DNA from 3 places in the Xenorhabdus budapestensis genome. Region 3 is predicted to be linked to each of the others. Evidence: predicted binding sites of a transcription regulator. Region 3 holds the regulator's gene; each other region holds the start of a gene.
What was found. Region 3 encodes PurR, which represses purine synthesis genes. Its sites were predicted from a motif close to CANGCAAACGTTTGCNTG; they were not measured.

Region 1 (10,101 bases), 1.7 Mb from region 3:
GGATCTTAGCAAGACGTTCAGCCACAGCCTGGTTGTTCACTCTTGTGGAACTACGACGGGCACGAATTGGAGCACTATAACTATCCAATTTATTCAATTCGGTCTGTTTACTGCCTTCAGGTGCGTTTATTGCCTGAGACAACAGAGATAACTCGGTACATTTCTGTAGTGCAAAAGCAAACCAGCTCTTAACTTCTTCATCCAATCCGGTTTCATCATTCAAATCAATCGGACTATGCAGCAATGAACAAGAAGTACCGACCCAGATATCTCGTTTGCCCACCAACGGTGCAATAAGTTCATATTTCGCACTCAGATCTGCCCGCCAGACATTGCGTCCATTAATAACTCCCAACGAAAGCAGCCATGACTCCGGTAAAGATTTTTCCAATTCATTGAGAGAGTCCTGCCCTGCCACCAAATCAACATGCAAACCTTGTACCGGCAGTGCCTTAATGGTTTCCAGATTATGGCTGATGCTATCGAAATACGTTGTCAGCAATAATTTAACCTGCCCCTGGAGTGCCTGATAAGCTGCCGGGAATGCTGCCAGCCAATCTTCTGGTAGTTCCAGTACCAACGCAGGCTCATCGATCTGTACCCATTCGATACCACGTTTTGCGAGTTCAGCCAGAATTTGCTGATATACCGGCAGAATACCCTCCAGCAGTGAGAGGCGATCAAAAGCTTTTCCTTTCACCTTTCCAAGCCATAAGTAAGTCACTGGCCCCAACAAAACAGGCTTCACTTTATGTCCCAATGCTAATGCTTCATCAATTTCATCCAGTAATTGAGGCCATCCGAGCCTGAACTCCTGGCCCTGCTGAAATTCGGGCACAATATAGTGATAATTGGTATTAAACCATTTGGTCATTTCTGATGCAGCAGCCGGAGTACCTGTAGGAGCCCGACCACGAGCAATACGGAATAGTGTATCTAAATCAATGTTTCCATCTTTATTTTGATGGCGAGGAGGTACATTCCCTAACAGCAAACTGGTCGTCAATACTTGGTCATACCAAGCAAAATCACCAACAGGAACTAAATCCACGCCTGCCTCTTTTTGCTGTTGCCAGTGACGTGCACGTAATTCACTCCCTGTTTCCAGCAATTCTTGTTGAGAAATTTTACCTGCCCAATAGTTTTCTTGTGCTTTTTTTAGCTCTCTTTTCAAGCCGATACGTGGAAAACCTAATGTATGATTCAAAACTGTCATGTTGTCACCCGCAAATTTTAGCCGTCTAGATGTTTACACTTCTATAATCAACAGGTAATGTATAAACCACAAGCGCAAATTATTCATAATCAACTTGAAGGTTTTTCATGATCGAGATAAAACACTTAAAAACACTGCAAGCATTAAATCACTGTGGTTCGTTGGCAGCAGCAGCAAATCATCTGCATCAAACACAATCGGCTCTTTCACACCAATTCAGTGAACTGGAACATCGGCTGGGATATAGGCTTTTCATTCGTAAAAGTCAGCCCCTGAAACTAACTCATCAAGGTGAAGTGCTACTAAGATTGGCAGAACAAATTTTGCCTATGATCACAGCCTCCCTACACGAGTGCAATGAGCCGCAAGAGACTAACTTGCGTATTGCCATTGAATGTCATAGCTGTATTCAGTGGCTCACTCCTGCACTTAAGCGTTTTAAGGAAAGCTGGCCGCAGGTCAATGTGGATTTTAAATCCGGGGTAACTTTTGATCCACAGCCGGCGCTACAACAGAGAGAGCTGGATATTGTACTGACATCCGACATTATTCCAGACAGTAAACTGCACTATACTCCGTTGTTTGATTATGAAGTGAAACTGGTAGTTGCACCGGATCATCCATTGGCTAATCAGCGGGATATCCAGCCACAGGATCTCTCCCCCGAAACCTTGCTGATTTATCCGGTTCAACGGCAACGTTTTGATATCTGGAGACGTTTTCTTGAACCAGCAGATGTTACTCCGACCTTGAAAACCGTCGATAACACGTTATTACTAATTCAAATGGTGGCCGCCCGTTTAGGTATTGCAGCATTGCCTCATTGGGCGGTGGAAACATTCGAAAGACAAGGATTAGTTGTCACTCAGACATTGGGAGAAGGGTTATGGAGCCGGTTGTACGCAGCCCGCCGTAAAGGGGAGCAACGCCAACCGACTATTGACACATTTATTCGTTCTGCGCGTCAGCACGCAGTGGATAATTTGCCGTTTGTGAAGCGGGTCTCAATATCCAACGATGATGCACCCAAAGCGACGCAACAATCAGGCTGCCTCCAATGGTAAAGCCCAACCAATTTGGATGCTGCTGCCAAATTACAAAATTGACCAATAACCCCGCCGGAACCAGCATATTATTCATAATCGCCAGTGTTCCGGCATCCACTTGGGTTGCGCCATAATTCCACATAAAGTAGCCAATACCGGAAGCCCCTACTCCTAACCAGATCAGAACTCCCCATTGTAATTGGGTTGTCGGCAGTTTCTGTGGATCGCCAAACATTAGCCAGCCGATAATTGCAACAACACAAGCGCCTAAATAGAACCACGAAAATGCGATTCTCTGTGGTATCGGATACACTTCCATCAAACGTTTATAACCAACTTGACCAATGGCGAAGAAAATATTTGCCAATTGCACCAACATTAAACCAATCCAGAAGGATTCACTTAACCGGTCATAACGAATAATCGCAGCTCCCGCCACAGCCAGTAACGAACTGAGTGCATAGCCCCAACGCAGCGGTTGGCGTCCCATCAAATCGTATATTAATGTGACATACAGTGGAGTCATGACCGTAAACAGCAAAAATTCTGCTACCGTCAGATAGTGGTAGGCATGAAATACAAACAAATACATCACACCTAACTGACAAGCTCCCACTGCCATATACAGTGCAATGACTTTCAGTGATAACCCACGCCAACGCAGAAATGGCAGAAATACCAGAGCAGCTAACACTACCCTGACAAGAACAGAAAACCAGCTATCAACCTGACCGGCGAGATAAGCACCAATCAGGCTGAATGAAGCGGCCCACAAAAGTGTTGTAATTGTTAATAGCCACATATTTTTATTGAGATTTACCTACCAACAGCGCTTCAAGCAAATCCAGGTCATGCAGGAGCGACTGTAGCGTTTCATTACTAATCTTACGAGTTGCACGCAAGTGATATAGCTCTCCCCTCTCAGCCCGTAACGCCGTCAGGCGGAAACGCCGCTCCAGATCTTCAACCAACAAGCTGTGTTCACCCTCATCAGTCCCGGCAGTACGGCGTCGCAAATAACCGGTGACTCGGGAAGCGACCTCACTAATCACTTCGGCATCCAGTTTTTCTTCAGTGCTGACAGACAGACGTTCTTCCATTTTATTCATACTGACAATCGCAACTTCAGCCATCGCCGCTTTCGCCATTCTGATTTCATTGAAACCAGACTGTTTGTCTCCCACTTTCATGCCTCTCAGCAATAACGGCAGAGCAATAACGCCAACAAACAGAGAGAACAGAATCACACCTGCGGCAATAAAGATCAACTGATAACGAGCAGGGAATGGATCGCCATCCGGCAGGAAAAGAGGTACGGATAAAGCACCAGCCAGAGTAATTGCCCCGCGGACACCAGCAAACGAAGCCAGCCACAATTCACGTGTAGTGTAGGTTGAAAATTCCAGCGGTTTTTTCTTCATCAATACCTTGCTGGTATTTTTCATCAACCATAGCCAGCAGAATCGCAGCAGTACCAACGCAGCATAAATGATACCTACCACAGCGAACAGCATCCAGGTTTCAACATGTGGATCAAGTTCTGCCTGAGCAACAGACGTCTCCCAAATCCCCGGCAACTGTAAGCCCAGCATGATGAATACCAGGCCGTTGAACACAAACGCCAACATTCCCCATACGTTATCAGCACGCAAACGCATATCCAAAGGCGCATTGCGGATCACTCCCGCCGTACTGATAGTCATACCCGCAGCAACTGCGGCCAGAATACCGGAGAAACCAATATGCTCAGCAATCATGTAAGAAGCAAATGGCAATAACATCATAAACATGATTTGAGTGGCAGGATCATCACCACTCCAGCGACTCATCAATCGTAGTGATTTACTGTACAACCAGGTGACAGCAATACCCGACGCCAAGCCGCCAATAGCCACTTTAAAAAACTCGAATGTTGCACCCGTGACGGTAAATGCCATTGTCCCCATAGCAATTGCCACGGCAAATTTCAGAGCAACCAGACCGGAAGCATCGTTCATCAATGCTTCACCCTCCAGCACGCTCATCATATTTTTAGGAATACCCCCTTTCCCAACAATCGAAGATAATGCAACTGCGTCAGTTGGTGACAACACTGCTGCCAGAGCAAATGCAGCAATGAGTGGAATACTCGGCAGTAACCAGTAAATCAAATAACCAATGCCGACAACTGTCACCAGGACCAATACTAAAACCAGAATAACTATTTCACGCCCATGTTGAAAAAATTCTCTGGTCGGTGTTTTCCAACCATCAACAAATAATAGAGGAGGGATAAGTAAAACGAGGAATAATTCAGGATCGAAAGTAACGTGTAAACCAAAATGAGGCCAGGCCAGCAATGCCCCCATTGCTATTTGCACTATCGGCAAAGGGACACGGAATGGGATCACTTTAGTAAGAACACCAGAAACTGACACCACCAAAATCAAGATCAAGATAGTAAAGAATATTTCCATGTTACCCTTACAAATTGCCAAAAATCCGTCGGTGAAGAGATTGTGACTGTTTTTTTCTTGTAATAACAGCGCTAATAACCGCAAAAATTGAAGTTATTCTGGAAAAACAAAAAACAATCATATTGTGAATCAATGACCAGCAAGTCATTTGTCTATTTTATACTTATCTACGGAATTTTGTCGAAAATTTGACAGATTTTAAAAATTATCTAACCTGGAAATACACGCGCAAACTTTAATCGTTTGCGCATAATTTTTTGAGTATCCTTTTGATTAAATGGCCCAGTTGCCAGCGTAGAATACCACCAATGCAATAGCAATAATTACCGTACCGATATTCAGTTTGCTCCATTCACCAGAAAAAACACGTCCAACAACCAAGGCACCAAACCCCAGCATAATACCAGTAACAATATTACAAGTCAGAACGATAAATACAGCGCACAGTAATCCTGACATTGCATCGACAACATCATCGAAATTCAGCTTGCGTACGTTACTCAACATCAACAACCCGACATACATCAAAGCAGGCGCTGTCGCATATGAAGGAACCAGGTATGATAATGGAGAAAGGAATAATATCAGCAGAAATAAGATACCGACAACCGCTGCGGTTAACCCTGTTTTTCCTCCTGCTGCGGTTCCTGCTGCGGATTCAATATAAACGGCAGCAGGAGAAGAGCCAATTGCTCCGGCGAAAATGCTACTGACCGAATCAGCCGTTAACGCCTTACCGCCATTAATAATCTGCCCTCTTTTATCCAACAGATTGGCCTGCCCTGCTACAGCCCTGATAGTGCCTGTAGCATCAAATATCGCTGTCATCACCAGTGCAAGAACACTCGGTAATACAACAGGCTGTAAAGCCCCCATAATATCCATGCTAAACATCAAAGAAAGCCCGTCTTCCCCCAACGTTGGCAATTTAAAAAATCCTTGATATTTCACTGCCGGATCAAAAATCAGGCCAATAATTGAAATAGCGATAATAACCAGCAAAATACCACCGGGAACTTTTTTCCTTTCCAGTCCGATAATCCCCGCTAACCCTAGCAAGGTCATTATTACAGGGAAAGCGGTCAACGAACCAAAAGCAACCGGCAACCCCGCCTGGGGATTTTTAATCACCAGTCCAACGCCATTTGCTGCAATAAGTAACAAAAATAATCCGATGCCGATACCTGCTCCATGAGCTATCCCCATTGGCATATTGCGTAATATCCAAGCGCGAATACCAGTAACGGAAATAACTGTGAACAGACATCCCATCAGGAAAACAGCGCCCAATGCGACAGGAATACTGACCTGCTGCCCCAATACCAGACTGAAAGCAGTAAAGGCCGTCAGTGAGATTGCGCAGCCAATTGCCATCGGTAAATTAACCCATAATCCCATCAATAATGAGCCAACCCCTGTAACCAAACATACAGCAATAAATACTGCAGTATGGGGAAATCCGGCTTGTCCAAGCATACCTGGCACAACAATAACGGAATAAACCATCGCCAAAAATGTGGTTAATCCAGCGAGAATTTCCTGACGTATCGAGCTTCCGCGTTCAGTTATCTTAAAATACTTATCAAGTTTGCATTGAGTTGGTGCCTGCGTGCCAGACATGTTTATCCCCTGCCAATATGTTGAATATCTATCCGATTCCTCACCATTTTTCCCCTCTTACCCGACGAAAACGATTACGTCATTTGATAATCTCAAAAATGCGGAGCTTATTAGTCCAGCCATTTCCATACGCAATCGTTTGGCTTTTGAGGTAAAAAATGGTGAGATATTTTGAGGCAAAGGATTATCTGGTGAATCGGGGATGAGAATCAAGTCATAATCATGAATTTTGTTGCCAATCCCCCTCTTGGCAGTCTTAAGGAAAAACAGGAAATCAGTGAATATTTATAATAAAAGTTTTTACTTCATCCTATCGGGGAATAACGCATTTTGTCTACCAATCAACCAGTAAACCAAGTAAAATCATAGATACTTTCTGGGTATTTCACACCACAAAAGACCATTCAATTTAATTAATAGGTTTTATAATGCATCAATCTGATGTTACAGATCGTTCGCTTTTTTCACTGAGCTGGCCGATTTTCATCGATATTTTTCTTCATATGGCGACGTTGCTAATCAATACATATATGGTCAGCCATATTTCTTCGGCTTACTTAGCTGCTATGGGGGTTGGTAATCATGTTTTTGATCTGTTCATTACAATCTTTAATTTCATTAGTGTTGGTTGCAGCGTTGTAATTGCCCAATATCTCGGCTCAGGAAAAAGAGATAAAGCCAGTCAGGCGATCCATATTTCCATCGCCTTTAATTTTGTGTTGGGTTTTAGTTGTGCCTTGGTGACGATTTTCTTCGGCTATAAAATCTTGCGCATCATGAATCTGCCAGAAAACCTGATGGAGGATGGATTTGCTTATCTGCATATTTTAGGTATCTGCCTGATACCGGAAGCAATTTCAATTATTTTGGCTGCTTGTCTGCGGGTTTATGGTAAGTCAAAATCTGCCATGTATGTCACCCTGATTGCCAATCTGCTGACGATTGTCGGTAATATGATTGTCCTGTACGGGTTCTTTGGTCTACCTAAATATGGACTGGAAGGCGTGGCATGGTCTACGGTATTTGGTCGTACGGTTGCTGTTATTCTCCTCTGCGGATTGTTATTTTATGGTTTAAGAATCAAGCTGTCCCCGAAATTACTGATATGCTGGTCAAAGAATATGCTTGGCAAAATCCTGCATATCGGTTTACCGGCTGCCGGTGAAAACCTGGTGTGGATATTACAATATATGACCGCACAGGCTTTTATCGGTTTGATGGGTGAAACTTCTCTGGCTGCACAGACTCTGTATTTTCAATTATCGCTGTTCATCATGCTGTTTGGTATCTCCACCAGTATCGGTAATGAAATTATGGTCGGCCATCTTGTCGGAGCAAAACGCTTTGAAGATGCCTATATCCGTGGGATAAACAGTCTGAAAATCGGCGTTGTTGTCACAGTTGGTGTCGTATTATTTTTCTGGATTTTCCGGAAACCGCTCCTTGGCCTGATGACAGAAGACCAAAAGATCATTGAGCTTCTGCTGCCTTTATTCCTGCTGTCTGTATTTCTGGAGCCGGGGCGTACTTTTAATATCGTCATGGTCAATGCCCTGCGTGCTTCCGGTGATGCCAGATTCCCGTTTTGTACTGCTCTGCTCTTCATGTGGGGTATTTCTATCCCTGTTGGCTATTTTCTGGGAATTACCATGGAGATGGGGATCCTGGGGATCTGGATTGGCTTTTTCTGCGATGAATGGATACGAGGGCTGGTAAACGCCTGGCGCTGGAAATCTAAGAAATGGCAAACCAAACGATTAGATGTTTAATCGTGTTTAACTGCAAAACTATAGTTGTAAAAGTTAGTTGTAAAAATGACAGTAAAAAATGCCGCAGTTATTGTCTGCGGCATTTTAAAATTATTCTAGTTTTTCTTTACGATAATGTTCTGAACGCGGCCCATACAGCAGGTGGCCATATTGATATCCTCCTGCACTCAACAGACGATTGCTGGTAATGCCTGCAATATCGTGGCCTTTATCCATCACAGTGTTCGCAATTTGCTCAATAGCCGCAGACACTAACATACCAATAATTCCACCACCGCCATTGTTACGATTTTCTGCGGTAGAAGCTGTCGCTACACCACTCCACACTTGTTTACCAGTCCGCAGATCAACCAGGCGAGCTTTCGCTGTCACGCGGGTATCACTGCTAATGAGCTGATATTGTGTACCGTATTCAGTGACATCCAGATAAAGCGCTGCATCCGCACCAAAAATATCATGTAGCTTTTTATAGCTGATATTGTGGATATCCTGCGCATCTACTGCACCATTCTGCCGGAATATCTCTTCGACAACCGCGACAGGAAAAACATAATATCCTGATTCCGCCAACGGATAAGTGACTTGAGAAACCACACTGCCAGCCGCCTTCACATCCACGGATTTATTCACAGCAGGCAGAACCAGTATCGATTTAGGGTCACTTTCCTTCAATGCACTATAATCGTAAGGTGTCTGCTTGGCACATCCTGTCAATACCAGCAATAATAAAGCGCCGACTGCGCCCCAAAAACGGTTCATCATTTCACTCCCTTATCTTTATTCAGCAGAAAATCCATATACTGTGCGGATTCAGGAAATAATTTCTTTTCTATTTCAAACTGCTGAAAGGCTTCTTCAATATTGCCTATTTTACTATAGAGCAACCCCATTTGAGCGTGCAGCCCGGGAGGAACGGGTTTGTCTTTGGCTCTGGCTTGTTCAATGACTTTTTGCAATGCCTGGATCTGCTCTTGTGGCCCGGTCTTATCCTGTTGGTAATATTGGTAAACTGTTGGCTGATATTCACCCCATTCATAAATGTTTTTAGGTGCCTGCACACATCCGGCCAATAATAATATACCCAGCAGCATTCCCGTCTTTTTCATCAAAAACATTAAAAAGTTTTCCCTATGTATTATTAGTTATTAGAATATTAGTTCGTTGGTTTCCATTCACCACTTTCAATGCCAGACACAAGGTCATTAACAGCTTCACGGATCGCTAAATCCAACACCTTGCCATTCAGAGTAGAGTCATAACCAGATGCACCACCGAAGCCAATAATTTCGCGGCTGGATAATTTATATTCCCCTGCTCCCGCTGAAGAGAAAACAACTTCAGACGTTTCAACATTCACAACGTTCAGCATCACTTTTGCATAGGCAATCTGTGATTTTCCCCGTCCCAAAATGCCCCATAACTGATGGTCACCTACTTCCTTGCGGCCGAATTCAGTAACAGCACCAGTGATAACATAATTAGCTCCCTTCAGCTTCTGTGCTTTGCCTTGTAACCCGGCCTCTGTTTTCAATTCAGCCATGTTAGTACGCTCCAGCACATTAAAACGACCAGTTTGCTGTAAATGAGTCACCAGAATAGTTTTTGATTGGTTACCCAAACGATCGATACCATCAGAGAAAATGCCATTTTGATAGCTTGAGCGGTTTTCAAATTTACCTACCGCAATAGGGCTACGAATTCCTTTGTAGGTGGTGTTATATGAAGAAACTTTTTGCACCTGAAGAGTCGATGACGACTCCGTCGCACACCCGCTCAACATGAGTGAAGCGAAGCAAAGTGAAGCTAAAGTGAGTTTAATTTTCATTATTATGTCTTCCTGAGAGTTTTTAGTTAAATGCCTGCCAGATAAGCTATACCCTTCATATTACCTTATGGGTTTCTGCCTGGAATAGACCGGATTTATACAGGCGATAAGACTAAGATGAAGCAGTCAAATAATAAGTTTTATTATAGGAAAAGTCTATGAAATAAAA
Region 2 (10,101 bases), 1.8 Mb from region 3:
ACTGACGGAGAAAAGGTATGAAAGGCCGATTACTTGATGCCATCCCATTAACCACTTTACATGGTGTTGGAGCCAATCAGGTGACTAAACTTGCCAGATTAGGATTGGTCAATCTACAGGATTTGTTGCTGCATTTACCTCTCCGTTATGAGGATCAAACCCGCCTGTATGCTATTAACGATGTATTACCCGGTATTTATGCTACGGTGATGGGTGAAATATTGCGTACCAATGTGGTTTTTGGGCGCCGGCGTATAATGACCTGTCAAATCAGCGACGGAACTGGCATATTAACTCTGCGTTTTTTTAATTTCACTACTGCCATGAAGAATAGTCTGGCAGAAGGCAAGCATATCATTGCTTATGGTGAAATCCGCCGCGGCTCCCAAGGAGCAGAAATTATTCATCCAGAATACAAGATCCAGCAACACGCTGAGCGCATTCAATTGCAGGATACATTAACTCCTGTCTATCCCACGACAGAGGGAGTGCGTCAAACCACACTGCGCAAGTTGATCGAACAGGCTCTGGAACTGCTTGATACTTGTCCAATTAATGAATTATTACCAGATCAGTTTAGTCAGCAGATCATCAGCCTTCCCAATGCCCTGCGTACTCTGCACCGTCCACCACCAGATATTTCTCTGGCGGATTTGGAAAATGGTAAACATCCAGCACAACACCGATTAATTCTGGAAGAACTGCTGGCACATCATTTAAGTATGCTGGCTGTCAGAGCTGGTGCTCAGCGTTTCCATGCCCAGCCGCTCACAGCAGATAATTCATTAAAACAGCAATTACTGGATCAGCTCCCTTTTTCGCCAACACGTGCGCAGGAGCGTGTAGTAATGGAAATAGAGCATGACCTAGAAAAAAATGTCCCGATGATGCGGCTGATACAAGGTGATGTCGGTTCCGGTAAAACGCTGGTGGCAGCACTCGCAGCAATACGGGCTATTGTTCACGGTAAGCAGGTTGCCTTAATGGCACCGACCGAACTTCTTGCGGAGCAACATGCCAACACTTTTCGCCAGTGGTTTGAACCACTTGGTATTCAGGTAGGATGGCTTGCGGGTAAGCAAAAAGGCAAGGCGCGCCAAGCGCAACAAGAAGCCATTGCCTGTGGTCAGGTAAGTATGGTCGTTGGTACTCACGCAATGTTTCAGGAGCAAGTTAAATTTGCCGGGCTGGCATTGGTCATTATTGATGAACAACACCGATTCGGTGTTCATCAACGTCTGGCACTTTGGGAAAAAGGGCGTGAACAGGGGGTTCATCCTCATCAATTGATCATGACTGCAACACCGATTCCACGAACATTGGCAATGACCGCTTATGCCGATTTAGATACTTCCATTATTGATGAGCTTCCCCCTGGACGGAAATCTGTAACAACGGTCGCTATCCCTGATACTCGCCGGAATGAAATTGTTCAACGTATCAAAAATGCTTGCTTAGACGAAGGGCGTCAGGCTTATTGGGTATGTACCTTGATTGAAGACTCCGAAGTTCTGGAAGCACAAGCTGCTCAGGTTACCAGTGAAGAATTGGCCCTGGCGCTACCTGAGCTGAAAATTGGCCTCGTGCATGGGCGGATGAAACCGGTGGAAAAGCAATCCATTATGGAGGCTTTCAAGCAAGGTGAATTACAGTTATTGGTTGCCACCACGGTGATTGAAGTCGGTGTGGATGTCCCTAATGCTAGCCTGATGATCATCGACAATCCTGAACGGTTAGGGCTGGCTCAGTTACATCAGCTCCGTGGCCGCGTTGGGCGTGGAGCTGTAGCTTCTCACTGTGTCCTGCTCTATAAAACACCGCTGACCAACACAGCTAAAATACGTCTGCAAGTCTTACGGGATAGTAATGATGGTTTCGTCATCGCCCAAAGAGATCTGGAAATTCGGGGGCCAGGTGAACTGCTTGGTACGCGTCAGACCGGTAACGTCGAATTCAAGATTGCTGATTTATTAAGGGATCAGGCAATGCTCCCCGAAGTACAACGTATTGCCCACTATATCCATCAACACTATCCTGAACATGCCAAGGCATTGATTGAACGCTGGTTGTCCGACCGCTCGCAATACAGCCATGCCTAATCAACGAGCTATCATGCTTATAAGATAATTAAAAAAATGCCGCTGATAATTGCAGCGGCATATTTAGCCAAGATATCAGGCAAAAGCAAAGGTGAGTTAAGTTAGCCTACTACAGATGGGAATACTGGTAATAACAGATAAATCTTGATAACGGCTGAGTTAACGATATCAATAAAGAACGCACCTACCATCGGTACGAGCAAAAACGCCACATGTGATGGCCCGAAGCGGTCAGTAATCGCCTGCATATTTGCAATCGCCGTTGGTGTTGCACCCAAACCAAAACCACAGTGACCAGCTGACAATATTGCCGCATCATAATTTTTACCCATCACTCTGTAAGTGACGAAAATAGCGTACAGAGCCATAACCACTGTTTGTATAGCAAGGATCACCAGCATCGGCAGCGCAAGGGATGCCAGTTGCCATAATTTAAGACTCATCAATGCCATTGCCAGGAAGAGAGACAAACTGACGTTACCTAGCACTGACACTGCCCGGTCAAATACCCGATAAAAACCAAGCAGGGACAAGCCATTACTGAGTATCACTCCGGTAAACAGGACACACACAAAAGTTGGCAAAAAGAGCGTACCTTCCAGAACCTTCTCAAGATAGCTACCCGCTAACAAACAGATAGATATTAAAGCGATGGTTTCGAGCATTACTAATGGTGTAATCAAACGGCCGGTATAGGGTTTTTCAAACGCAGTCGGAACTTCAGTATCTTCAGCTTTCAGGCCAGGTGTTTTGTTATTCCTTACCAGCAGACGAGCAACAGGGCCACCAATCAGGCCTCCTAGTATTAAACCAAATGTTGCACATGCCATTGCAACTTCAGTGGCATTCTCAAAACCATAACGTTCAGTAAATACCTTACCCCAAGCAGCACCAGTTCCGTGTCCTCCTGAAAGGGTGATTGAGCCAGCCAACAGCCCCATCAATGGATCAAGCCCAAGCATTTTCGCCAATGCAATCCCCACTGTGTTTTGCACCAACAATAAGCCCACAACGACAACAATAAAGATTACCAAGGATTTTCCACCTGCTTTCAGGCTGGCAAGGTTAGCGTTTAAGCCTACAGTAGCAAAGAACGCTAACATAAGAGGATCTTTGAGAGATAAATCAAAGCTAACTTCCCAGCCCGTGGACTGTTTAACTATCAGAAGAACAAAAGCAACCAGCAAGCCACCTGCGACCGGCTCTGGAATCGTATATTTTTCAAGAAATGAAATTGACTGTACGAGTTTTCTTCCCACTAGCAAAACAAGTGTGGCAGCCACGAGCGTGCCATAAATATCCAAATGATACATTTATGTACCCCATCCATTGTTAAAATTATGTGAATTTAATGCGACGTTATAATCATCCTATAAAAACGCCAAGAGCAGGTAAGGGTTGGATTAGAAAAAAAATTACCGATAAATACAAGATAAAACATTTAAAAATGTGACGAAATAAAGTTATACCTCATAGGTAAAATTTCACGCAATCGATTGCTTTTATAAGCCAGAGCAATAAAATGTGTCTTTTGTTGACTCGAAACTCCACACCATGGCTACCTCAACCCACAAACACTCAGAATCAGAAATCCCCGAAAAATCGGGTAGCGAATTAATTTACCGTCTGGAAGATAAACCACCTCTTCCACATGCCCTGTTTGCCGCCTGTCAGCATCTGCTGGCAATGTTTGTTGCTGTCATCACACCAGCGATATTGATCTGTCAGGCTCTTGGGCTTCCCGAACAAGATACACAACGCATTATCAGTATGTCCTTGTTTGCTTCAGGGTTAGCCTCACTTATTCAAATCCGTTCCTGGGGGCCAATTGGCTCAGGTTTGCTTTCCATTCAAGGAACCAGTTTTAATTTTGTAGCTCCTCTTATCATGGGTGGCCTGGCCATGAAAAATGGAGGAGCCGATATTCCAACAATGATGGCTGCCCTGTTTGGTACATTGATGCTTGCAGCAACCACTGAGATATTTCTTTCCCGCATACTGCATCTGGCCAGAAAAATCATCACACCTCTAGTTTCCGGCATTGTTGTGATGATTATTGGTCTGTCACTGATTCAGGTTGGGTTAACTTCTATCGGCGGCGGTTATACCGCTATTCAGCAAGGCACATTTGGTGCCCTCGAAAACCTTTTGCTGGCGGGAGTTGTTCTTGCCATTATTGTGTTGCTGAATCGCCAACATAATTCCTATTTACGGGTTGCGTCTCTGGTTATTGCCATGGCAGTAGGATATTTAGTCGCTTGGTATATGGAGATGCTACCCCATTCAACTACAACAGAAGACAAACCAATTATCATTGTTCCCTCTCCACTGTATTACGGGCTTTCTTTGGACTGGAATTTGTTGATCCCACTTGTCCTGATTTTTATGGTGACGTCACTGGAGACAATCGGTGATATTACAGCAACTTCAGATGTTTCTGAGCAACCTGTCAGCGGCCCGTTATACATGAAGCGTATTAAGGGCGGTGTACTGGCAAATGGTCTCAATTCGATGGTTTCTGCTCTATTTAATACATTCCCGAATTCCTGCTTTGGTCAGAATAATGGAGTAATCCAACTGACTGGTATTGCCAGCCGCTATGTCGGTTACATTATTGCTTCCATGCTGATTCTATTAGGGCTATTTCCGGCAGTAGCAAGTTTTGTACAGCATATTCCTGAACCGGTATTAGGTGGCGCTACTATTGTGATGTTCGGTACGATTGCCGCATCTGGTGTCAGAATTGTTTCCCGTGAACCGTTAAATCGACGTGCCATTATGATCATCGCCTTGTCACTGGCTGTGGGATTGGGCATTTCTCAACAACCACTGATCTTACAATATGCACCTGAATGGGTAAGAAACCTGCTTTCTTCTGGCGTTGCCGCTGGCGGGCTCACAGCCATTCTCCTAAATCTGGTTTTTCCTCAAGAAAAATAGCCATAATTTTCGCCTGGCTCTTCTTCTCCCGCTTATATAGCGGGAATTTTTTGTGTAACTCTTCGCATATTCTTTTGCAATATTCTTCGCAATTTTCCTGCCAGTATGCCGGAATGAGTGCTTTTTCAGTGTTGCCTATTGAGTAGCGATCCGTTTTACGGCATAAAAGGGATTCTTTTCAGGACGAGCGTATTGAGGTGAGATTATGAAGTGGTTAGGGAAATGCTTTGCTACTCTGCTGTTGTTACTGATTCTGGCAATGATCATTGTTTATTTTGTTGCCCAGACACATTGGGGAGCTAAACAAATAAGCCAGTGGATCAACAAGCAAGGTTATTATCAGGTCAATATTGAAAGTATCGACCACAGTTGGCTCCGACCTATGACCCTAATGCTCAATAATGTGAGTGTCAGCGATAAACAGAGTTCTTTCTCACTCAATACCAATACGGTGGATCTGGATCTCAAATGGCAATTCCTGCCCAAATTCACAGATCTCCATAAGCTGACATTACAACAAGGTAAGTTAGCGCTGTCAGGCAATCAGTTTCCCCCTGCTTTGAAAGCCGATATTTTACAACTGAATCAGATGGATATTCAGTTAACAACCCCTCATTCGCAAATTCAGGGAAAAAATATTATCGGCGGTATCACCCCCTGGATACCTGATACCAACTCTCCTTTTGGTTCGGGGCAGTACCAGTTCAGTGCCAGTACAATCAGTATAAATGGACTTCCGTTTGATAAGGTCGTCATGCAGGGAAGCCACCAGAATAACAGTCTGACCATCAGCGCCTTTGGTGCAGAGTTTCTGAAAGGTTTCATCTCTGGAAATGGACAACAATTACCTGATGGCAGTTGGAGCTGGGATAATATCCTGATCAATGATATACGCTGGCAGTCCCCAATGGCACTGGCTGCTCTGGTAGAAAAAACTCATCAACTCCCGACCATCCACATTAAAGATCTCAATCTCACTAACGCCAAACTACAAGGGAAAGATTGGTCTGTCGATTATCTTGATACAACCATCAAAGGACTGGGGTTAGTTAATGGTCGTTGGCAGGCCGAAGATGGCTTGATTGATTTTAATGCCATGAATATGACCTTCAATGACGCTCAATTCCGGGATATATTGGGTAAATTCCGCTTTTCCGGTGATATTTTTACCATCGCCAATCTGACAGCTCATTACCAGAAAGGTTTATTCAATATTAAAGCTCAGTGGGATCGCCAGAGCCGCCAGTTAACCCTCAACGACAGTTCAGTGACAGGCTTGATTTACTTCCTGCCAGCAAAATGGCGTGACTATATCAAAAATCCCGCATCAGAATGGATTTCAGCACTGAAATTAAACAATGTCAGTATTAACAATACACTCCTGATTGATGCGAATCCTGATTTTCCATTTCAGCTCACCACACTATCAGGCTATGTCGATACTATGGATATCCTGAAAAATGGTCATTGGGGATTATGGAATGGACAAGCATCGTTACAAGCCGCCAGCGGAACATTCAATAAAGTAGAAATCGCTCGTCCTTATCTGCAATTACATGCTACAGATGACAGAGTCGTGGTTGATAAAATGAATGCCTTCACGGGTGATGGATTACTACAATTTAACGGTATGGTTGAACAGTCAGCTTCTCAAAAACCTTTTCAGCTCAACTTCAAGGGAATGAATGTGGATTTGGGTATTCTGCCACAGTGGGGTTGGAGACCGCTCAATGCACATGGCGATGGCAATTTTTCACTAGCTATCACCGGTGATCTCTCTGCTGACAATATTAAGGAGACCATCAGTGGCACACTGGCGGCTGAAGACAGGTCATCCAATAAAGAGTCACAGTCCATTAAACAAGGGGTAATGACGACCGATAGCAGCCCTGTCGGTCAATCTGATGCAACCCAATCTGACGAAGCAGGACAATCTCACACAGAGCAATCATAAAAAATAGAACAATTGCAAAAAGATAGCGAAAACAGTTCTGCCACAGAAAAGGGTAGAACCTGAATCGCTATCCAGTTATAGCAGTTCAGATTTTCACAGGCCGTTCAGCAGGCAATACGATATAAGTACCGGTGAACACACTACCCACTCCCAGTTCACCGCTTACTTGTACTTCCAGCTTAACACGCGCTTTATTGCCACGTGCAAGTCGGGCTAAATCACCGCTTATATTATTGAGGTCAGCAACAGCACTGGGGCGGCCAGTGATTGGTTTATGGTAACGAATATTCGCATCAACCAGAATGATATCTCCCCCCAGTTGACGCTCCTGCAATAACAGCCAGATCAATCCCCACGCTGTTAATGTCGATTGAGAAAACAAACTACCGGCAAAAATAGTATGGTGAGGGTTCTGGTTACCTGCTTCCGGCATTGTGGTAATAAAACGCTGCCCTGTGTACTGAGTAATACGCAGCCCCATTTTTTCACTCAAGGGAATGTGCTTGTACCACGCCTGTTGCAATTCCGCACACCAGTCCGGACGGTGCAAAATATCATCAAGACTTATAATAGGCTTAATCATCAAGAAGTGATTAATAGGAGACGACTGGGCACCATTAATAAGTCCCCGGTTTTGAAATCCCAACTTACTAAAGAAATCAACAGCATCCTCACGCGCACTACAAACAATCCGCTTTACACCTTCTTGTCTGGCAACGGATTCCAATGCCATTGCAATCAGTGTGCCTAACCCTTTCTGTTGTTCATTAGGGTCAACGGCCAGAAAACGGATAGCACCTTCACTATCTGCATTGATATATAAACGCCCAACAGCAATCGGTTTACCCGTTTCATCCACCACCATTTGATGATGAGCCATCGAATCATAAGCATCTCTTTCTGAGCCAATCGGCTGGTGAAGTGGCTTACGCAGCATCTCCCAACGAAATTGGTAATAGGTTTCTAGCTCTTGTTCGGTTTGAGGTACTCTGAGGTGATACATAGAAACAGCCCCTTCTTTGCGTGTTGTCATGTGTAGTCAAGGAAATATATATAGCAAACGATAGTTATCTTATTTTTGTTATGTTCAGCGCTCCCGAAAGTACGCACTTATACCCGTTGTCTTTCAAATTGCAACTTTGTTGGCTGCATCCTGAAATCCATTGGGTACACATCATACTTGCAACCAGAAAGTCACAGGCCCATCATTTGTCAGACTTACTTTCATGTCCGCAGCAAATTGCCCCATTTCTGTTTTTATACCAGTTGCACGGCACTGTTCAACAAAATAGCGATAAAGTTGATCAGCTTTTTGGGGGGTAGCGCCACCAGAAAAACTCGGTCTTAAACCTTTTTGAGTATTAGCAGCCAGGGTAAATTGGGAAATAACTAATAAGCTCCCATTAGCTTGCTGAACATTCAGGTTCATTTTTCCATGCTCATCGCTGAACACGCGATATCCCATTACTTTGTCACACAGACGCTGGGCTTTTTGTTGATCATCTTCTTTTTCAACCCCCAGAAAAACCAGCAGTCCCTGCTCAATTTCTCCAATAGTTTTACTATCAACAACAACTTTTGCCTGTGTTACACGTTGAATTAATGCAATCATTTTTCTTGTGAGTGATCCATAAAAGATAGAGTAACTTGTAGGGATAGTATCTTGCTTGCCAAGATGCTATCCCATTTAGAACCTGTTAACTGTTACGTGAAACAGTTACATGAAAACGGTTATGTGAAAGATACTATGTTGCTTCGGGAAGTGAGAAGTCATGTGTTTTAAAATAATCAGGAATGATTTTCCTGTCAGTCACATGAATGGCATTGATACCTAATTTCTGTGCTGCATCAATATGTTCCAAAACATCATCAAAAAAAACTGCCTGTTCAGTAGTTACACCTTCTTTTTCAAGCAAATATTTAAAGATATCCTGATTTGGTTTACGCATTCCCAAGTCTTGGGACAGATAAAGAAAATCTGCCGAAGCAGTAATTTCAGGATAGTGCTGTGGCCAGTACTGGAGATGCAAGTGGTTTGTGTTGGATAATACAACAACCCTATGCCCTTGCCCCCGCAGTTTATTCATTAACTCAATGACTTCCTGCCTGACGCCAATGAAAATCGCATTCCAACCTTCAGAGAATTGTTCAAAGCTGAGTGAGATCTCCATTTCATCACACAGCACTTCAACAAATTCTGTATCCGTGATTTGCCCACATTCATGCTTTTCAAACGCCTCTCCCATTGTAAATTTGGTCGTCAACGTTGCCAGTGGTGTACCACTTAAGTTACTCCAGACAGCCAGTACTCTTTTAAAATCAATATCAATAATCACATTACCCATATCGAAAATGTACAGCATAATCCCTCCTGACTGGTGCTTATGGTTTTGTACTTTTATCATAATTTAATCAAGAAAAAAGGGTAAGACGACAAAGAACAGACAAATTACGCTATTGAGCAATCGTCATTGAAACAGTTAACAATTTAACTAAATCGTAATACTAGCAGGCTGAGGCAGGTAAGCGACAGGGAGAAGAGTTTGGTCAGAAGAGCGCTGATAAAACTCAGGGTGCCGAAGCACCCTAAGCTATTCAAAAGAAATTAACCTTCTTTACTACGGCTTGCGCGACGACGATCATTTTCAGTCAAATGGCGTTTACGCAGACGAATTGATTGTGGTGTAACCTCAACCAGTTCGTCATCATCAATGAACTCCAGCGCTTGCTCCAATGTTTTCTTGATATGTGGAGTCAGCGTTGTCGCTTCATCTGTACCAGAAGCACGAACGTTAGTCAGTTTTTTACCTGTCAGACAGTTTACGGTCAGGTCATTGGAGCGAGAATGGATACCAATGATTTGGCCTTCATAAACTTCTGTACCGTGACCAAGGAACAACTTACCACGCTCCTGCAAACCATACAGAGCATAAGCAACGGCTTTGCCCTGACCATTGGAAATCAGTACACCATTCTGGCGACGACCAATTTCACCCGGACGGATGTCATCATAGTGGCTGAAGGTTGCGTACAGCAGACCAGTACCGGAAGTCATGGTCATAAATTCAGTACGGAAACCGATCAAACCACGGCTTGGGATAACGTAGT
Region 3 (10,101 bases):
AACCGCCATCCAAATACTAATCTATATATTTTTACATTAATATCATTTTTCTCTTACAGTTACAGCTAATAAAACGATAAAAATCATTAAAAACAACAAGATAAATAATTAGTGTGATTATTGTTCAATAATTGATTATTTGATAAGAAAATTTTACCGAAAGACTTTAATTAGTCAACTGTTGTAATATTTTTAAATGACCTATATCAAATAAAAGATATGTAATATGAATAAAATATCATTTTATCATGGTAAAACTTCCTAACCTTATAGAAAATATGAAATATTATTCATATAAACAATTTACATTAATAGTTAAGACGAAGAATCAAAATAATCCAAGCTGTTTTGATGGAGCACCTTCATCATGTTCTTTATTTCTTCGCATTCGCAGATATCTATCACGACATAACCGCAATACTTCTCTTTTTTGCCCATCTGATAATTTCATCCACATAAATCGCTCCTCCCTACTGCGATAACATCCCCGACAGAAACCACGAGTATCAGATTCACAAATCCCTTTGCAAGGGCTCGGAATAACAAAAAACTCTAATTGCTCAGCCATGTCATCCTCCTGTACTCAGAATTACCTAAATGATTATCTATGACAGAATTACAACATCACCTAGATTAAGTTCAAATCAAATACTGAACTATAAAATAGTAATGAGTAGAAATAAAATAGATGAAAGGACAAATTGAATTACTTTATCTTTACCATATATAGTTAATCAAACATATGCGGTCAGAGCGCGAAATTTCACCACTACGTTATTTCGCGATATCACCATTTGATTATCAGACCATCAACTCAAGAGGTCATCATGCGTCTACTTCATACAATGATCCGTGTTAGCAATATGCAACGCTCGATTGATTTTTATACTAAAGTAATAGGCATGCGTCTACTTCGCACTAGTGAAAATCCAGAGTATAAATATTCCCTCGCTTTTGTAGGTTATACCGATGAAAATCAAGGTGCAGTCATCGAACTGACCTATAATTGGGGAGTTGAAAGCTACGAAATGGGAACAGCATTCGGGCATATCGCTTTAGGCGTTGATGATGTTGCAGCAACTTGTGAACATATCAAACTTGCTGGAGGAAAAATTACTCGTGAAGCAGGGCCAGTTAAAGGTGGAACAACTATTATTGCTTTTGTTGAAGATCCTGACGGCTATAAGATCGAATTAATAGAAAACAAAAGCGCCACCAGTGCATTAGGGCACTAATTATTCCTCTATACAAAAGGGCATCTTGCATGCCCTTCATTTCTCAACTAATAGATATTACTTCTGCAAGACACCGTAAATTTTGTCATAATATCGACTATCCTGAAGTTAAGAACAAAATCAGATGTCTAATACAAAAGATCAAAACATACTAAGCGGACGTTTTCGTGGCTATTATCCCGTTGTCATTGATGTAGAAACTGCTGGTTTTAATGCACGGACAGATGCTTTACTCGAAATCGCTGCAATTACTTTAAAAATGGATGAAGAAGGTTGGCTGGCACCTGCTGATACACTACATTTCCACATTGAGCCCTTTCAAGGAGCCAACCTTGACCCGGCAGCTTTAGCATTTACAGGTATCGACCCTACCAACCCATTACGGGGAGCTGTCAGTGAATATACAGCGTTACATGCTATTTTCAAAATGATCCGCAAGGGCATGAAAGACAGTAATTGCAACCGCGCAATTATAGTTGCCCACAACGCCAATTTTGATCACAATTTTGTCATGGCGGCAGCAGAACGCTCTGGTTTAAAACGCAATCCATTTCACCCTTTTGCCACTTTTGATACTGCCGCATTGAGTGGATTAGTGCTAGGTCAAACAATTCTGGCTAAAGCTTGTATTACGGCAGAAATACCTTTTGATAGTAATCAGGCACATAGTGCTCTGTATGATACAGACCGGACTGCCTTACTTTTCTGCGAATTGGTTAATCGCTGGAAACGGCTTGGTGGTTGGCCGTTGGCTGTGCCAGATCCAGATAATGAAACCTAATAAACTAAGAGCCTAATGAGATAGGTTCTTAGTTTATAACTATATAACGATTATCACCCCATACCTGTTGCCACAACCTAACATTGCCATAAAATGTTACCGTCAATAAATATGACTATTAATGCTAATTGTGTATGGGGCTTTGTTGATTCAGAACTTCACTGAGACAACGAATTACTTACTGTCTTCCTGCTCACGGTATTTGTCCGCAGTCTCTTTGACCAGAACCTGTAATTCACCGCGTTGATACATTTCAATCAGAATGTCACATCCCCCAATTAACTCACCTTCAACCCAAAGCTGAGGGAATGTTGGCCAGTTTGCATATTTAGGCAATTCTGCGCGGATATCAGGGTTTTGCAGAATATCTACATAGGCAAAACGTTCACCACAAGCAGACAAAGCCTGAACTGCCTGAGCAGAAAAACCACAGTTTGGCAGTTTTGGCGAACCTTTCATATACAGCAAGATTGGGTTTTCTTGAATCTGGCATTCGATTTTCTCAATTGTCGTCATTCTTACTTCCTTAAACGGCAGGCGCTGTTTATCAGCATCAAAAAAGATTGATTCAGAATACCACTTTCTGATGCGAGTTTGCTACCGTGAACGTGCTCCTGAAAATTTTTTATTCTGAACATTAAAATCAGCAAAATTGAATGCTTCTACGTCAAATCGCCACTGAATAGTATCATTTTCCCTGTTATTTAGCAGAAAAATTGTTAAGATAATTACCAAACAAAATAGCAACATGACAATAAGCTAAAATTTGCTCTATCCATGATTAATATACTATAAATCATGGCTTATAAAGCCAAAAACCCGATATTAAAAGGAGTATGCAATGTCTTTTGAATTACCAGCATTACCTTATGCTAAAGATGCCTTAGAACCCCACATCTCAGCAGAGACTCTGGAATATCATTACGGCAAACACCACAACGCTTATGTTGTAAACCTAAATAATCTGATTAAAGATACCGAATTTGCCGGAAAATCACTGGAAGAAATTATCAAAATCTCTGAAGGCGGCATCTTTAATAACGCAGCACAAGTCTGGAACCACACCTTCTACTGGCATAGCCTGTCACCAAATGGTGGAGGTGAACCAACTGGTAAAGTTGCAGAAGCTATCAATAATTCTTTCGGTTCTTTTGCTGAATTTAAACAGCAGTTTACTGATGCAGCACTGAAAAACTTCGGTTCTGGCTGGACATGGCTGGTTAAGAAAACCGACGGCAGTCTGGCTATCGTCAATACTTCCAATGCAGCAACTCCATTGACTGGTGAAAACAAGCCAGTTCTGACTGTTGACGTTTGGGAACACGCCTATTACATCGATTACCGCAATGCACGTCCTCAATATCTGGAGCATTTCTGGGCTCTGGTTAACTGGAAATTTGTGGAAGAAAATCTGGCTTAATTAACCAGCCAGTTAAAATGACAAGGGTAAGTTTTTCCGATTCAACGCACTTCATTTTATTTATAAGTGCCCTTTGAATAGTGAAAAACTTACCTTTAAAGTAAGGCAGATAGCATTTCACCTTGATATTGTTTCTCGACCTTGGCTAGATCAGGCAAAGACTCGCCAGAAAAACAATCACGATTAACGCACTACAGGCAGTCAATAATCCCAATTTCAGATCTGTATCCATAAACCATCCTCACCATGAAAATTAAGACTCAGGCTCAGCGACACCATAAATTTTGACTGGTTATTTACCTCAGAGGTTAAAAAACCATACTGTGGTATTTAATGCATATACTTTATAGCATTGATTACTACTTTCACTTTTGCGCTAGATCAGACAAAATTCAGGGTTTATCGCTAAATTATTGTCAGTTATCTTCCTATATATAAATATAACACTGGCAAATGATTAACAAAGATCTATATCCAGATGAAGGGTATACAAATTTAGACCTAAGGTCAGGAGTCCTTTTTATCATGGCAACGATTAAAGATGTGGCCAAACGCGCTGGTGTTTCAACCACAACCGTATCCCATGTTATCAATAAAACCCGTTTCGTCGCCGAAGATACAAAGACCACAGTATGGGCTGCCATTAAGGAACTGAATTATTCCCCCAGTGCTGTTGCCCGTAGCTTAAAGGTTAATCACACCAAATCTATCGGACTACTGGCAACATCAAGTGAAGCGCCTTATTTTGCTGAAATCATTGAGTCTGTCGAAAATAGTTGTTATAGCAAAGGCTATACTTTGATTTTATGTAATTCCCATAACAATCTCGACAAACAAAAAGCTTATCTCTCTATGCTGGCGCAAAAACGCGTAGATGGTTTACTGGTTATGTGTTCTGAATATCCTCAACAACTGTTGGGAATGCTGGAAGACTATCGCAACATTCCCATGGTAGTCATGGATTGGGGAGAGTCCAGAGGAGATTTCACTGATGCAATTATCGATAATGCCTTCCATGGTGGTTATTTGGCCGGCCGATATCTTATTGAACGTGGTCACCGTGATATTGCTGCTATTCCCGGATCATTGGCCAGAAATACTGGAGGCGGACGTCATCAAGGTTTCCTCAAGGCACTAAAAGAAGCAAATATCACTATTCGGGAAGAATGGATTGTTCAGGGGGATTTTGAGCCCGAATCCGGATATCAGGCGATGTATAAAATCTTAAGCCAAAAACACCGCCCTACGGCCGTATTTTGTGGAGGAGATGTGATGGCAATGGGGGCGATCTGTGCTGCTGACGAGATGGGGTTACGCGTTCCACAAGATATTTCTGTCATTGGTTATGACAATATTCGCAATGCCCGTTATTTCACACCAGCGCTGACAACGATTCATCAACCTAAAGAGCGTCTAGGACAGATGGCTTTTTCCACGTTACTTGATAGGATCATTAATAAACGTCAAGATGCACAAACTATCGAAGTCCATCCGCGTCTTGTTGAGCGTCGCTCTGTTGCAGATGGCCCTTTCATTGATTATCGTCGTTAACGATTAATCCTCTTGTAGCCATTCAGTATTGAGTGTTGCACTATCTCCAAGATAATCAAGCAACCAGCTTAATGCAGGTGAATGGCTTTTTTGCGACCACGTCAGGCAACATGGGCTATCAGGTAATGGTTGCTCAAGTTCAAGCAAACTGAGTTTTCCTTGACGAATAAGCGGCAAAGCACGATGTTTGGGCACCATTCCCACACACAGCCCCTCCATCAGGCAAGCCAACCCGGCATTCCAATCAGGGACAACTAACCGCCGTTGATTATCCAAAGTCCATGTATTACGCTTGGGTAAATTACGTGAAGTATCTTCAAGGCACAAGCTAGGGTAAGCCCTCAATTGATCATCATTTAATCTTTCTATTATAACGGTCAACTCATGCCCAGGACTGGCAACACATAGCCACGGCATGAACCCCATGTCCCTGAAACTATATCGCTCCCCGACTGGAGAGGCGCGTGTGGCACCAATAGCAACATCAACGCGCCCATCTACCAGCGCATCCCATACCCCATTAAAAACTTCAGGGTAAATAAATAACTCAATATCCGGAAAATGGCGGTAAAAATCCAGAATAAGCTGGCGTGTCCGTTCTGGTTTCACCACTTGATCAACAGCAATACTAAGCTGCCCACGCCAACCGTTAGCCACCTGCTGACATTGATGACGAGTATGATGCATTTTTTTGATAACAGAACGCGCTTCCTTTACAAAGATAGCCCCTGCCTCGGTTAATTCCACATCGCGATGACGACGTTCAAATAGGGGAACTGCCAACCATTCTTCAAGTTGTTTTATTGTATAACTAATGGCAGAAGGTACGCGGTGAAGCTCTGACGCAGCCGCACTGAAACTTCCTGTTCTGGCCACAGCATCAACAACTTCCAAAGAATATTCAGACCACATATTTCTTCCTTTTAATTTTTTTCACAGCATTATGCAAATAATACCGTTTCACAAGTAAAAATTACGCCATATAAAATAAACCGTATATTTTCTTATCAATTATCACATCAATTTATTGACACAATGACAACAAATAAAAATTCCATGCCATTTATGTTTTATCTCGCTGGCCTAAGTATGCTTGGCTACTTAGCCATTGATATGTATCTACCCGCTTTTGATGCTATGGCGAAAGACTTAGGTGCATCAGAAGGGGCTATTAGTGCAAGCCTCAGCGTTTTTCTTGCTGGTTTTGCTGTTGCCCAGCTTTTATGGGGACAACTGTCTGATCGCCTAGGAAGAAAACCTGTTCTGCTTATCGGCTTGTCTCTGTTTTGTCTTAGCTGTTTAGGAATGCTTTGGATAACAGATGCAACTCAATTACTTATTCTGCGATTTATTCAGGCTGTGGGTGTCTGTTCTGCTGCTGTTTCCTGGCAAGCTTTAGTCGTTGATAGATATAACGCTGAACGCACAAAACGCGTTTTTGCCATGATTATGCCGCTGGTTGCACTTTCCCCTGCCCTTGCCCCTTTACTCGGTGCATGGTTATTGTCACATACAGGTTGGAGAACTATTTTTCTTGTTTTAATGGCTGTAACACTAGTTTTGCTTGTACCAACATTTTTACTGGCTAGTAAACGTGCACCTATTGACACCAATATCAATGAAAATAAAATTTCTTTCTTCACCTTATTGAAGTCTTCAACTTTCAGCGGAAATGTGTTGATTTATGCTTCCTGTAGTGCTGGTTTTTTTGCCTGGCTAACGGGTTCACCAACGATTTTGATCAATATGGGTTATGATGCCACAGATATTGGCTTAAGCTATATTCCACAAACTTTGGCATTTATGCTCGGTGGGTATGGTTGCCGTCTTTTATTGGAAAAAATCAAAAGTGAAACCATATTTCCAATTTTGCTGGTAGGTTATGCTGTAAGCATGGCACTCATCTATTTAATTGCCCTAATTTATCCTTCTTTCATGCTTATTCTTGTTCCTTTCTGTTTTATGGCCGTCATGAATGGTGCTTCTTACCCTATTGCTGTAGCAAATGCACTTTCTGTTTATCCCAAAGACGGTGGTAAAGCGGCTGCATTACAAAATGCTTTACAATTGGGTCTTTGCTTTATTGCCAGCATGCTTGTTGCTATGTTCATGAAAGACCCTCTTCTGTCTACCACAACAGTGATGGTTTCTACTATTATCCCAATGATAATAGGCTATTCTTTACAAAAGAAAGAAGTAAACAATGGTCATTAGTTATAAATTAAAAAATTACTCCCAAAGATAATAACTAAGAATATTATCATCTAAAGGCCATACCATAATATGGCCTTTAGATTATTGTTTAAATATTATTTCACTCATATACTCATACAGATTCATTATTCTAAAAAACTCGGAATTTGAGGTTTCTAAGGGCAATGAAGCTCTCTTTCATTTCAGGATGAATCGGCATTCTGTGCCTTTGAAACATTTTCTGCTTAATTTCAAGTCAATCCATTTTTGTTTTAGGATAATAAACAATCTATCACAAAGATATACCTCAAAATTCCATCAAACAAATGTTGGAGAGTCTATGAGTTCATCTTTCGTTGAAGGAAAAAAAACAATTACTGACCAGTGGCATAGGATCGCCAATGACTTGCTTCAAGAAGCTGGTGTTGAAATCAACGGTAAACGTCCTTTTGATATACAAGTCAAAAACCCTGATTTTTATAAAAGAGTGTTAAAACAAGGCTCTTTGGGATTAGGTGAAAGTTATATGGATGGTTGGTGGGATTGTGAACGTTTGGACATTTTCTTTTATAAAATTTTAAGAGTGGGTCTGGAACACAGAATCCCTAAAAATATCAAAGACATTCTGAAGATTATTACCTCCCGCGTATTTAATTTACAATCTACCAAGCGAGCTTGGATTGTGGGTAAAGAGCATTATGATTTAGGTAATGACCTATTCACGTTCATGCTTGATCCCTATATGCAATATTCCTGTGGTTACTGGAAAGATGCAAATACTCTGGAAGAAGCTCAATCTAATAAACTCCGGTTAATTTGCGAAAAACTACAGTTATCACCGGGCATGACTCTTTTGGATATCGGATGTGGATGGGGTGGGCTGGCCGCCTATGCTGCCAAACACTATGATGCCTCCGTCACTGGCGTTACCATTTCGGTAGAGCAACAGAAATACGCTCAAGACCGCTGTAAGGATCTGGATGTTAAAATTATCCTTGAAGATTATCGTAACCTGAATCTCCAGTTTGACAGAATTGTTTCCGTTGGCATGTTTGAACACGTTGGTCATAAAAATTACGCCAATTATTTCGATATAGTCCGTAAAAACCTGAAACCTGATGGGTTGTTCTTACTTCATACTATTGGTTCCAATCGAGATAAAGTAAGTGTCGATACATGGATCAGTAAATATATTTTCCCTAATGGCTACTTACCATCAATTGCAAGGATCGCCAAAGCCAGCACAGGAAAGTTCGTTATGGAAGATTGGCATAACTTTGGGGCTGATTATGATCGTACCCTGATGGCATGGTATGAGCGTTTTATCGCAAACTGGAGTAAGATAGAAAATAACTACAGCCCTCGTTTCAAACGGATGTTCAGCTATTATCTGAATGCCTGCGCTGGCGCATTCCGTGCCAGAGATATTCAACTATGGCAAGTCATGTTCAGCCCGCATGGAATTGAAAATGGACTGAGAGTTCCTCGATGATATTGTTTACAACAGCTTTCTAAGGCTGCTGAAAAGCTACAGTGAACATCTCTGTAGCTTTTTTCATTAATATTTTTTATTAATATAAGTAACGTTAACTACTCTTCCAATTGGGATAATACTCTTTCCTGTTCTTTTTGCGCCATGAACCGTTCAACAGTATCTACAATTGCTTGTGTTTGCGGGTCAATTTCAATATTTACTTTTTGATCAATGCGTTTTTTGCCCAGTGTCGTACGTTCCAACGTTTCAGGAATCAAATGAACACAGAAACGATTATTCACGACATCTCCAATCGTTAGGCTGATCCCATCAATACCAATAAAACCTTTATGCAGGATATATTTCATTAACTGCTTATCATAAATACGGAACCATATTTCATGGTTATTTTCCGCAGTAAAAATTTTAGCAATTTCAGCCGTTGTAATGACATGACCGGACATCAAATGCCCACCAATTTCATCACCAAATTTTGCAGCCCTTTCCAAATTAACTAAATCGCCAATCTTAAGCTCGCCGAGATTAGTCAAGCGCAGTGTCTCTTTCATCAAATCGAAACTAATCAAATCGCCATCTATTTTAGTGACAGTCAAACAACAGCCATTATGGGAAACGGAAGCCCCCGTTTCAATTTCAGATAATAATTCAGCCGGAAATTTAACTACATGAGTCCGAAAGTGTATTTTTTCTTCAATAGCAACTATAGGCGCTTTTACCTGGACGATGCCTGTAAACATGGGAAACCTCTTTTATCGTTTTGCATGATAAGTTAGTGTAACGCACTCATCTCTTTTAGACACTATTCCGGTTGAGAGTTATCTTCGATTTGGCATAAATATCGTGCAACGATTGGCTTAATAAAATGAGTCCTATACAATACTTGAGTTAACAAGAGATTACTTTTCAAACAACTTCTTTTGCTCGCAAAAATGTTTCTTGTTCTTCTAATTAATTTTTAATCAAAAAAGGTGTAGTACGTGCAGAAATATTTAAATGAAGCGCGTAGTTTGCTCGCTCTGGGGATCCCCGTCATCATCGCTCAATTTTCACAAACTGCGATGGGTTTCGTAGATACAGTTATGGCTGGTAAAGCTGGCACAATCGAGATGTCAGCGGTTGCTATCGGGACATCAATCTGGCTGCCGACGATTCTGTTTGGTCAAGGCTTGTTGATGGCTTTAACACCAATCGTTGCACATATGAATGGCTCAGGCCAGAGAAAAAATGTCGCAAGTCAAATTCAACAAGGTTTTTGGCTAGCAACGCTCCTCGCTATTTTCATTATTACAATATTGTATAACTGCCGTTTCATTATAGAAGCGCAACATAATGTGGATCCTATCCTGGCACAAAAAGCTGTAGATTTTATTCACGCTATTATGTGGGGAACGCCTGGTTGCCTGTACTATCAGGTTTTACGCAGTCA

Region 1: the regulator PurR is predicted to act here: its motif matches at 6,402-6,419, upstream of HGO23_RS16305 (NCS2 family permease).
Region 2: the regulator PurR is predicted to act here: its motif matches at 3,585-3,602, upstream of HGO23_RS01015 (nucleobase:cation symporter-2 family protein).

Annotation. Positions count from the first base shown of each region.
Region 1 is NZ_CP072455.1:3,695,847-3,705,947, forward strand. It holds gene metE (5-methyltetrahydropteroyltriglutamate--homocysteine S-methyltransferase) at 1-1,216, opposite strand, end outside; gene metR (HTH-type transcriptional regulator MetR) at 1,324-2,280, shown strand; gene HGO23_RS16295 (carboxylate/amino acid/amine transporter) at 2,165-3,064, opposite strand; gene HGO23_RS16300 (Na+/H+ antiporter) at 3,069-4,718, opposite strand; gene HGO23_RS16305 (NCS2 family permease) at 4,992-6,338, opposite strand; gene HGO23_RS16310 (MATE family efflux transporter) at 6,767-8,107, shown strand; gene HGO23_RS16315 (DUF799 domain-containing protein) at 8,198-8,866, opposite strand; gene HGO23_RS16320 (DUF4810 domain-containing protein) at 8,866-9,222, opposite strand; gene HGO23_RS16325 (CsgG/HfaB family protein) at 9,261-9,932, opposite strand.
Region 2 is NZ_CP072455.1:245,172-255,272, forward strand. It holds gene recG (ATP-dependent DNA helicase RecG) at 18-2,099, shown strand; gene gltS (sodium/glutamate symporter) at 2,201-3,412, opposite strand; gene HGO23_RS01015 (nucleobase:cation symporter-2 family protein) at 3,654-5,039, shown strand; gene HGO23_RS01020 (AsmA family protein) at 5,245-6,993, shown strand; gene fabY (fatty acid biosynthesis protein FabY) at 7,079-7,996, opposite strand; gene dtd (D-aminoacyl-tRNA deacylase) at 8,168-8,605, opposite strand; gene yihX (glucose-1-phosphatase) at 8,739-9,356, opposite strand; gene typA (ribosome-dependent GTPase TypA) at 9,599-10,101, opposite strand, start outside.
Region 3 is NZ_CP072455.1:2,006,299-2,016,399, reverse strand. It holds gene HGO23_RS09175 (DUF1289 domain-containing protein) at 329-568, opposite strand; gene gloA (lactoylglutathione lyase) at 828-1,235, shown strand; gene rnt (ribonuclease T) at 1,360-2,016, shown strand; gene HGO23_RS09160 (Grx4 family monothiol glutaredoxin) at 2,191-2,532, opposite strand; gene sodB (superoxide dismutase [Fe]) at 2,858-3,436, shown strand; gene purR (HTH-type transcriptional repressor PurR) at 3,962-4,987, shown strand; gene punR (DNA-binding transcriptional activator PunR) at 4,991-5,899, opposite strand; gene punC (purine nucleoside transporter PunC) at 6,023-7,201, shown strand; gene cfa (cyclopropane fatty acyl phospholipid synthase) at 7,521-8,672, shown strand; gene HGO23_RS09130 (riboflavin synthase subunit alpha) at 8,771-9,412, opposite strand; gene HGO23_RS09125 (MATE family efflux transporter) at 9,653-10,101, shown strand, end outside.